DNA from 2 places in the Vogesella perlucida genome. Region 1 is predicted to be linked to the other one. Evidence: predicted binding sites of a transcription regulator. Region 1 holds the regulator's gene; the other holds the start of a gene.

What was found. The regulator FliA, encoded in region 1, starts transcription of late flagellar genes. The targets are predictions, from matches to a motif close to GCTAAAGNTNNNNNNNNNNCNGCCGATAAT.
Region 2: ACZ9XP_RS12130 (flagellin N-terminal helical domain-containing protein) is a predicted target of FliA. The motif match lies at 2,124-2,153, and genes of this name have one in related genera.

The regions. Positions count from the first base shown of each region.
Region 1 is NZ_CEETRO010000001.1:499,830-504,795, reverse strand. Features, by position in the region: gene ACZ9XP_RS02415 (exonuclease domain-containing protein) at 1-630, shown strand, start outside; gene ACZ9XP_RS02410 (flagellar motor protein) at 698-1,447, opposite strand; gene ACZ9XP_RS02405 (RNA polymerase sigma factor FliA) at 1,467-2,210, opposite strand; gene ACZ9XP_RS02400 (P-loop NTPase family protein) at 2,212-3,072, opposite strand; gene flhF (flagellar biosynthesis protein FlhF) at 3,075-4,520, opposite strand; gene flhA (flagellar biosynthesis protein FlhA) at 4,524-4,966, opposite strand, start outside.
Region 2 is NZ_CEETRO010000007.1:178,748-183,713, reverse strand. Features, by position in the region: gene ACZ9XP_RS12140 (glycosyltransferase) at 1-1,068, shown strand, start outside; gene ACZ9XP_RS12135 (flagellin N-terminal helical domain-containing protein) at 1,178-2,020, shown strand; gene ACZ9XP_RS12130 (flagellin N-terminal helical domain-containing protein) at 2,228-3,067, shown strand; gene ACZ9XP_RS12125 (flagellar protein FlaG) at 3,142-3,564, shown strand; gene fliD (flagellar filament capping protein FliD) at 3,580-4,966, shown strand, end outside.

The DNA.
Region 1 (4,966 bases):
ATCGGCGAGTTTGGCGCGCTGTTGCTGGAGCTGCAGCTGATCAAACAGAAAAAGCCGCTACACAACCAGCGCGGCCGGCTGGAGCAAGAACTGTGTACCTTGCAGCTGGCCGAGGGCGCGGATGGCTTTCTGCTGCCGCGCATCGTGTACGCGCGTGACGTGGACTTTGCCCGCCTGGATACCATCTATGGTTTGTTCCGCACGCAGAAAGAGGCCAAGAAGGCGCTAGGCGAGCTGTGCGAGGCTAATGGCCTGTGCCAGACCTGCCTGCATCTGGAAAAACGCGGCGCGCGCAAGGGCGCCTGCTTTGCCTACCAGATCGGCCGCTGCAAGGGGGCGTGTATCGGGCGCGAGGATGCGGCCAACCACAATATCCGTCTGTTGCACGCGCTGGCGAAGGTCAAGCTCAAAAGCTGGCCCTACGCGGGCATGATTGCGGTGCGCGAAACCGACCCGGTGAGCGGCGAGTGGGAAGAGCACCTGTTCGAACGCTGGTGTTATCTGGGGAGCCGCCGTAGCGAGCAGGCCGCCCCGCAGGGTACGCCGCGTTTTGATGTGGACACCTACAAGCTGCTGGCTGCCTTCATCAAAAAGCCGATGGAAAACACCGCGCTGCGTGAGCTGGCTTGAGCTGGCGGGCAGTACCAAGACAAACGCCACCGTCAAGGTGGCGTTTTGCATGGCTTGGGCGCAGCGTTTAGTCGTTGATGCTGGCCAGGCTGCGCAGCCTGGCTTCGATCAGGCGCGGGTTTTCGCCGTTGGCAATGGCCACGACCCCTTCCATCACCAGCTCTTTGCCGGTGCTTTCCAGGCGGATCAGGTGCTTGAGCTTGGTGGCCATCGGCAAGAACAGCAGGTTGGCCGCACCCACACCGTACACGGTCGCCACAAAGGCCACCGCAATGCCACCGCCCAGCTTGGACGGGTCGGACAGGTTTTCCATCACGTGAATCAGGCCCAGCACCGCGCCCAGGATACCCATGGTGGGCGAATAGCCACCAGCCGATTCCCAGATCTTGGCAGCCTGCTTGCGGCCGTGCTCGTGGCTGTCGATTTCCGTTTCCAGTACCTCGCGGATGCTTTGCGGTTCGCCGCCATCCACCAGCATCTGCAGGGCTTTCTTGTTGAACGGGTCTTTCTGGCTGTTAACGAAGCTTTCCAGCGCCAGCAGGCCACCACGGCGGCTGGTCTGGCTCCAGTTCACGATTTCGCGGATTTGCTTGTCGTATTCGAACGGCGGCGGGCTGAACACCCAGCGCACCATGCGCAGGCCGGTGACAAACTGCTTGGGCGTGCTTTGCAGCATGACCGCACTGGCGGTGCCGCCAATCACGATAAGAAATGCCGTGAGCTGCAGCAGTGAGCCCAGGTGGCCGCCTTCCAGCGCCTGGCCCGCCAGGATGGCGGTGAGCCCGCCCAGCACGGCAACAATACTGATCTTGTCCAAGTTTGGCTTTCGTTAAGGTTCAGGTCCACTCGCGCAGGCGGCTGCGCAGGCGGGTAATGGCCTGGCTGTGCAGCTGGCACACGCGCGATTCGGAAACGCCCAGCACGGCGCCGATTTCTTTCAGGTTCAGCTCTTGTTCGTAGTACAGGCTCATCACCAGCTGGTCGCGTTCTGGCAGTAGCTTGATGGCGTCTACCAGCGCGTTGCGAAAGGCATCGTCGCTGAGGACAGCCGAGGGCTCGATGCCATTTTCATCGGCAATATTGTCGATGCTGTGCGTGGCGTTGCCTTCGTCGTCCTGGAAGTCTTCAAAGTGCACCACGCCAATACCGCGACATTCCCCCAGCATGGCTTGGTATTCGTCCAGCGGCAGCTGCATGTGCTCGGCGATTTCGCTTTCGATGGGCGCCCGGCCCAGCTGCTGTTCCAGCTTGTGGATGGCGTCTTCGATCTGGCGGCTGTTGCGGCGGGTCTGGCGCGGCATCCAGTCTTCGCGGCGTAGCTCGTCCAGCATGGCGCCACGGATGCGCTGGCTGGCGAAGGTTTCAAACTGCACGCCCTGAGCCGGGTCAAACTGCTTGGCCGCCTCCATCAGGCCGATCACGCCTACCTGGATCAGGTCATTGATATCCACGCTGGCGGGCAGGCGCGCTACCAGCATGCTGGCCAGCTTTTTGACCAGCGGCGTGTATTGTTCGATCTGTATGGCCGGGCGGGTATCCGCCACTTGGGCGTAGGCCCGCATTTTGTGATGAGCTGCCATGTCAGGACCCTGTCAAGTCTGCAAGCGATTTGGTTGTCATGAGTAGGTGCTCCAGATAGCTACTGCGTGGCGCGCTCTGGTCGGGCGCGTGCCAGCGCGGCAGCATGTCGGCCAGCTGGTTATAGGCCAGCGCGGCCTCGCATTCGGCAAAAGCTTCTACGGTGGGGCGGCGCAGGGTCTGGCTTTTGCGCACCGTACTGTCGGCGGGGACAAAACCTACCCAGCGTAGTGCAACCGACAAGTAGTCACCGGCCACGCTGTTGAGGCGGTTGAACACAGCCTGGGCTTCTTCAAAGTCTTGTGCATGGTTGACCAGCACATTGAACCGGCGCCGGGCATAGTCTGCGGCCAACCTTTTCAGGCTGGCGTAGCCCTGGGTCAGGCTGTCGGCATCGGGGCTCAGGACCAGCACCAGATTATCGGCAATACAGGCGGGGGCCGGGTCGTCGCTGATATTGGGGCAGTCGATCAGCAGCACGCTGCTGTCAGCTTCTACCGAGGCAAACTCGTGTGCCAGCCGCCGCCACAGCCGTGGCGACAGGCGCGTGCGCTCTTCGCTACTGGCGGCCAGGTTGATCAGGTTCAGCCCGTAGCGGTTTGCCACCATCAGTTCGTTGATGCCGCCCAGGCTAATGGCCAGGCTGGCAAAAGTGCCGGTGGCGGGCAGGCCCAGGCGGCGTGCCTGCTGGTGGCCCGGCTGGTGTTCTATCAGCAGCGGGCGGCCACCGCGCAGGGCCAGGCTGGCGGCCAGCTCGCCCACCAGGGTACTGACGCCGCTGCCTTCGCCGCCGATAAAGGCAAAGCTGGGCGGGTAATCGGCTTGGGCACGCTGCAGACGCAGGCTGGAGGCTTGATCGCTCATGCTTACCCCAGCCAGCCGGATTGTGCGGCGTTCATGATGGCCATTTCATCCCCGGCGGGGTTGAAGGGCGAGTTGTTCTGTGCGGCACGCAGCGCGCGGTCTATCAGTAGCTCGGCGTGGGCCGCGTGGATGTCTTCCGGCACACGTTGGCCGTTGGTCACGTAAAACAGGCGCAGGCGGTTGCGGATGACCACATCCAGGCTGGGGCCCAGGGTGAGTGCTTCGTCAATCTTGGACACAATGGCACCGGTCAGGCCATCGCCTTTGTAGTGGCGCACCACGTCTTCCAGCGTGTGGCCGTCGGCATTGGCTGCCAGCAACAGCAGGCGCTGCACAGGGCGGCCGGCCTGGTTGAACATGTCCAGCTGGGTTTGTACCCTTGCGTCGCGCTGGCCCATGCCCACGGTGTCGATCAGTACCACTTTGCGCGGGGTGAGGTCGGCCAGGGTGAGCTGCAGGTCGCCTTCGTTCTGCACCGAAAACACCGGCACGCCCAGAATCTTGCCGTAGATGCGCAGCTGGTCTTGTGCGCCGATACGGTAGGTGTCGGTGGTAATCAGCGCCACGCTTTGCGCACCGTAGCGCATGGTGGCGCGTGCGGCCAACTTGGCTACCGTGGTGGTTTTCCCCACGCCGGTGGGGCCCACCAGGGCATAGATGCCGCCTGCCTCGATGGGGTCGTGCAGCGGGTCCATGCACTTGAGGTTGTGGATCAGCGCCGAACGCGCCCACTTTTGCGCCACGTCGCCGTCGTACTGCGGCGGCAGCTTTTGCGTGAGCTGGCGGATCAGCGCCGAGCTGAAGCCAGCGGTGAGCAGGTGGCGGAACAGCTCGGTGCGGTTGGGTGTGCGCTGCTCCATGTCGGACCAGGCAAAACCGGCTAGCTGGCTTTGCAGCAGGCTGCGCAGCTGCTTGATCTCGTCGCTGATCTGCTTGAGCTCTTGTGCCATTTGCTCGCGGTCCGGCTCGTCTTGCGCGGGCGCGGTGCGGCGCGGGTTGGCCGCAGCGGCGGGCTGTGCAGCGCTTTGCGGCGGCGGTGTGGTGCGGCGCGAGCTGGCTTGTACGTGCTCCAGAAAAGGTTGCGGCTGGTTGCGCGGCGGTTCTGGTGGCGGAGGCGGCGGTGGCGGGGCGGGTGGCTCCTCCAGTGGCTCTACCGGCATGGCATAGGTGCGCGCCAGCGCGCGGTTTACCGCGGGGCTGGCTGGCTGTTGCGGCGCCGGGCTGACCGGGGCCGGCTGTTGCGGCACATTACGCGGCGGCTTGGGCTGCGAGGGCGGGGTGAGGGTGGTGGCCAGCGCAGACACGTCTGCGTCGGCTACGGCCATGATCTCTACCCCGCCGCCCAACGTTGGACGGTTGGACAGGATCAACGCGTCAGCGCCAAGCTCTTCCCGAACCTGGCGCAGTGCATCGCGTGTGGTTTTGCCGTAGAACTTTCTGACGACCATCTATTAGCCTTTGCTCCCCCCAATCACCGCAATTATACGAATGGATTTGCTGTCTGGAATCTCATTATGCGAAATCACGCGCAGTTGTGGCAGTGCCCTGCGCAGAAAGCGTGCCAGTAGTGGTCGCAAACCCGGCGGTGTAAGCAAGACTGGATTGTAACCCTGATTTTCAACATTTTCTGTTTGCTGTGCGGCATTGGCCAATAGATTCTCTGCAAGGCCCGGCTCCAGCCCGCCGCCAGCCTTGCTATTGACTGCTTGTAGCAGGATACCTTCCAGTGAGGGTTCCAGCGTCATTAGCGGCAATTCCTGCTCGCCGGGGAACAGTTGCTGCACGATGGCACGCGATAGCGCGGTACGGACGGCGCTGGTCAGCTCGTCGATATCCTGGGTGATGGCGATGTGGTCGGCCAACGTTTCGATAATTGTGCGGAAGTCGCGCAGGT
Region 2 (4,966 bases), on a different contig from region 1:
ACGGCCCATCGCGTCAGCAGCCTGCCTGTGCCATGGGACCCGCTATTAAGCCATTTGCCGACTATTCTGTCCGGCCGCTTGAGTGGGGGTAGTGGTGAGTATCGTGTTGAGCAGCCCTTGCGATTATTGCGTCAACTCGGGTTGATGCATACCGCCGTGATTCCTATCGGGCTGTCCGATGGCGTACGCCTGCCGACTTTGCTTGAGGTTCGCAAAATAGGTTGTCAGACGTTGATGGTGCAGAACCCCATTACTGACATCCACTTATTGTATCTGGAAATGTACAAGAAGTATCTGCCGGAGCTGAAAGTGATTGTTGGCCTGGATGATTTGCTGGGTGCAGTACCGGAGAAGAGCGGGGTATATGTCTACCACCAGCGCTACTTCCGTGATGCTAGGTCCCGGTTGCGCAAGGCACTGCGATATGCCGACCGCCTGCTTGTCAGCACGCAGCCGCTTGTGGATGCATTTGCCGACATGATCGATGACATCGTGGTGGTGCCTAACCGCCTGCGCAAAGAAGACTGGGGCTACTTGCAAAAACCGCGTCACCCAGTGGCGGGCAGAAAGCTACGGGTGGGTTGGGTTGGTGCACAGCAGCACCAGGGCGACCTTGAGCTGATTGCAGAAGTGGTGAAGGAAACCGCACAGGAGGTGGACTGGGTCTTCATGGGCATGTGGCCTGAAGGTGTGGACGAGTTCATCAAGGAGAAGCACGGCTCGGTATCTTTCTCAGAGTATCCGGCCAAGGTTGCGACGCTACAGCTGGATATTGCTTTAGCACCCCTTGAAGATAATGCCTTCAATGAAGCCAAGAGTAATTTGCGTCTATTGGAGTACGGTGCAATGGGGTGGTCGGTTATCTGTTCGGATGTTTACCCCTTCCGTACTAACGACCCGCCAGTTTGCCGGGTTGACGGCTCCAAGGAGCAGTGGCTGCGCGAGATCCGTGCAAGGTTGGCCAACCCCGAACAGGTATGGGCTGAGGGTGACAAACTGCGCGCTTGGGTGGATAAGCATTACTGGCTGGAAGAGCATCCTCAGGACTGGTACGCAGCACTGACATAAAAAAACTAAAGTTTGGTTTGCGCTGGGCGATATACAGGCATAAGCAGGATGCAACAGAGTCACTAAGACCAAGCATCACGACTAACCCAAGATTGAGTGAGGTGCCAAAATGCCAATCATCGTTAATAGCAACATTGCTTCCCTGAATGCCCAGCGTAACCTGAACATGTCCAATACTGCTTTGGCCAGTTCGCTGCAGAAACTTTCCTCTGGCCTGCGCGTAAACAGTGCCAAAGATGATGCGGCCGGTTTGGCAGTAGCGGAAGGTCTGACTTCCCAGATTCGTGGTAACAACCAGGGTGTACGCAATGCTTACGATGGCATTTCGGTAGCTCAAACGGCTGAAGGTGCTTTGGGTCAAGTTGGCAACAACCTGCAGCGTATCCGTGAAATTGCGGTGCAGGCATCCAACGGCTCCATTTCGAACGACAACCGCTCGCAGCTGCAAAAAGAAGTTGACCAGCTGACGCAAGAAGTATCCCGCATCATTACTACCACTAACTTTAACGGCACTGGTCTGCTGTCTGGTGGTTCTAGCCTTACCTTCCAGGTAGGTGCGTCGGGTACTACAAACAACCAAGTTGTGACAACCGGTGTTGAAATGTCAGGTATCAAGGGCTTCAGCTCAGACCTGACTGCAACGGGTACTGTGTCGGTTACTACCTCTGCCGCTGCGTCTGCTGCAATCTCTGCACTGGATACCGCGATCTCGACGGTAACTAACACTCGTGCAACGTTTGGTGCGATCCAGAATCGTTTTGAGGCAGTTATTGCCAATATGCAAAACTTTACTGAGAACCTCAGCGCATCGCGAAGCCGTATCATGGATACCGACTTTGCCGCCGAGACTGCTCAGTTGACCCGTAACCAGATTCTGCAACAGGCTGGTACATCCATCCTGGGGCAGGCTAACCAGGTACCGCAGGCAGCACTCTCCCTGCTGCGTGGCTAAGGTAGTTAGACAACGATATACATCACCTGATTTGGTACCTGTGTCCCTGGCTGCAAAGCTAGGGATTTTTTTTGGGATTTTTTTGAAGTTTTTAAAAAAATGGGCTCAAGAGTCCTAAAGAACTGACGATAGAGCGTTAGAGCGATTGGTATCAAAACCCGGGGAGCTCGCTTCCGAACCAAGTCGCCATAATAACGGAGTTTAAAAATGCCTATCATCGTAAACAGCAACATTGCCTCGCTTAATGCGCAGCGCAATTTGAACCAGTCCAACTCGGCACTGGCTTCTTCCCTGCAAAAGCTGTCTTCCGGCTTGCGCGTAAACTCTGCCAAGGATGACGCGGCTGGTTTGGCGGTTTCCGAAGGCTTGGCCTCGCAGATTCGTGGTAACAGCCAGGGTATCCGTAATGCCTACGACGGTATTTCGGTAGCCCAAACGGCTGAAGGCGCGCTGGGTCAGGTTGGCAACAACCTGCAGCGGATTCGCGAAATTGCAGTGCAGGCGGCCAACGGTTCCATTTCGAACGACAACCGCTCCCAGCTGCAGAAAGAGGTTGACCAGCTTACCCAGGAAGTTTCCCGGATCATTACCACCACCAACTTCAACGGTACTGCGCTGTTGTCCGGTGGTTCCAGCATTACCTTCCAGGTAGGCGCTTCCGGTACAACTAACAACCAAGTCACCACAACCGGCGTTGAAATGTCCAGTATCAAGGGCTTCAGCTCTGACCTGACTGCCACTGGTACCATCTCGGTTACGACTTCTGCTGCAGCTTCGGCAGCCATTTCGGCCCTGGATAACGCCATTTCGACGGTAACCAACACTCGCGCCACATTTGGTTCGATTCAGAACCGTTTTGAGGCTGTGATTGCCAATACACAAAACTACGTAGAGAACCTCAGTGCATCGAAGAGCCGTATCATTGATACCGACTTTGCATCTGAGACTGCCCAGCTGACTCGTAACCAGATCCTGCAACAGGCTGGTACGGCAATTCTGGGTCAGGCCAACACCGTGCCGCAGGCTGCTTTGTCCCTGTTGCGCTAAGGTGAGAAAAGTGGTTTCCCTCCTATAGTCTGGATTATGCTGTAGGAGGGAGTCCTTTTTACGAGGTACTTGTCATGCAAATTGGATCAGTAACCGGCGGTTTTCAACCGCTGGGCCTCACTGCCAAGCAACAGGTAGAGTTACCGCAACAACTCTCTAGTGATGGGGAAGTTGCGGCCACTGTTACGCCTGAAACGCTTAAGGCAGTCAGCGGTGTTAAAGAAGCGGAAGCAAAAGAGCAGGCGAAAAGCAAAGCTGACCAGCAGGCGTTCAGTCAGTCAGATTTGGCCGATGCCATCAAAAAGCTGAACGACACGGTAAAACTTTATAAAGGTGATCTGCAGTTTTCGGTAGACGACGATACCCAAATGCAGATTGTCAAGGTAGTAGACAGAAGCAGCAAGGAAGTTATCAGACAGATTCCTTCACCTGAAGTTATTCGTATTGCGAAGGCCATAGAGGATTTTCGCAGTATCTTGCTGCACGACGAGGCATAGCCTCGGGAGTAGATCATGGCCGCAATCACCACCGCCGGTAGCAACTTTGACGTACAGGGCCTGGTATCCCAGCTGATTTCGCTGGAACAGGCGCCCATGACGTCGAGCAAGAACCGCATCAGTGCTTACAACAACCAGATATCCTCGTTAGGCAAGTTAAAGTCTACGCTGTCCGAATTTCAGACGTCGCTGCGTGGCTTGATTTCTGGTTCCGCCCTGAATGCCAGTAAAACTGACAGCAGCGATGCCAGCACAGTGAAAGGTACGGCGGGCGCTACCGCAGCTGCAGGTACCTATGTGGTCAATGTCACTTCGCTGGCAGCGGCGCAAACGCTGGCGCTGACTAGCTACAACGGTAGCACTGGCAAGATCACGTCTAATACCCAAGATTTGGGTAATACCACCGGTGGTGATCTGAGTATTGCATTCGGGTCTGGCACGACACTTAATGTCACGATCGGTGCTAATGCTTCGCTGCAATCGATTAGCGATGCCATCAATGCCAAAGGCGGTGATGTGACGGCTTCGGTCGTCAATAGCGGTGCCGATGGCTACAAGCTGGCTTTGAGCAGTAAAAAGGCAGGGAATGACGGTGCCTTCTCTGTGACGGGGGGGGCTGCTTTAGGCTTGGGATTCCTGGATTTTGATCGCGGCAGTACTAATGCGGCCAACCTGGCCAAGCGCACCTCTGCGCCGAGTGATGCGCAGTTTACGGTCAACGGGGTGGCTATTACCGCTTCCTCCAACAAGGTAACCGAGGCATTGACCGGCTTGGAGTTGAACCTGTACAAGACCGGCACCGCCACGGTGACTGTGACTCGTGATGATGATGCAGTCATCAAGAATGTGCAGGCATTCGTCGACGGTTTCAACAAGATCAAAACCCAAGTCGATAGCATGTACAAGCAGGGCAGCAATCAGGTCACCGATGCCGATGGTAAAGTAATCGGCACTGCGGTTCGTCTTGATAATGGTGCCCGCATGATGATGCAGGATATAACGTCTGAGTTATCTATAGGTATTGCAGGCGTCTCACTGGAGTCAGGCCTTGGGTTCTTGTCCCAAGCAGGCATTTCTATACAAAAAGATGGGGCGCTCAAGCTGGATAGTGAAGAGTTCAAGAAAGCACTAAACAGGGATAGCGCTGCTGTGTACAAGTTGTTCAGCAATAGCAATACGGACGGTTATGCGGATCGTCTGAATGCCAAAATCAATAAAATGATGGGCCCGGATGGCATGGTGCAGGTCCGTACCGACAGCCTGAATCAGCAAGTAACGTACGAAAAGCAGAAGCAGGACCAGATCCAGGCGCGCTTGGACATGATGCAGAAGCGTTATCTGACGCAATTCTCGGCACTGGATGCTGCGTTGGCCAAAATGAAGAACCAAAGTAGCTATATGG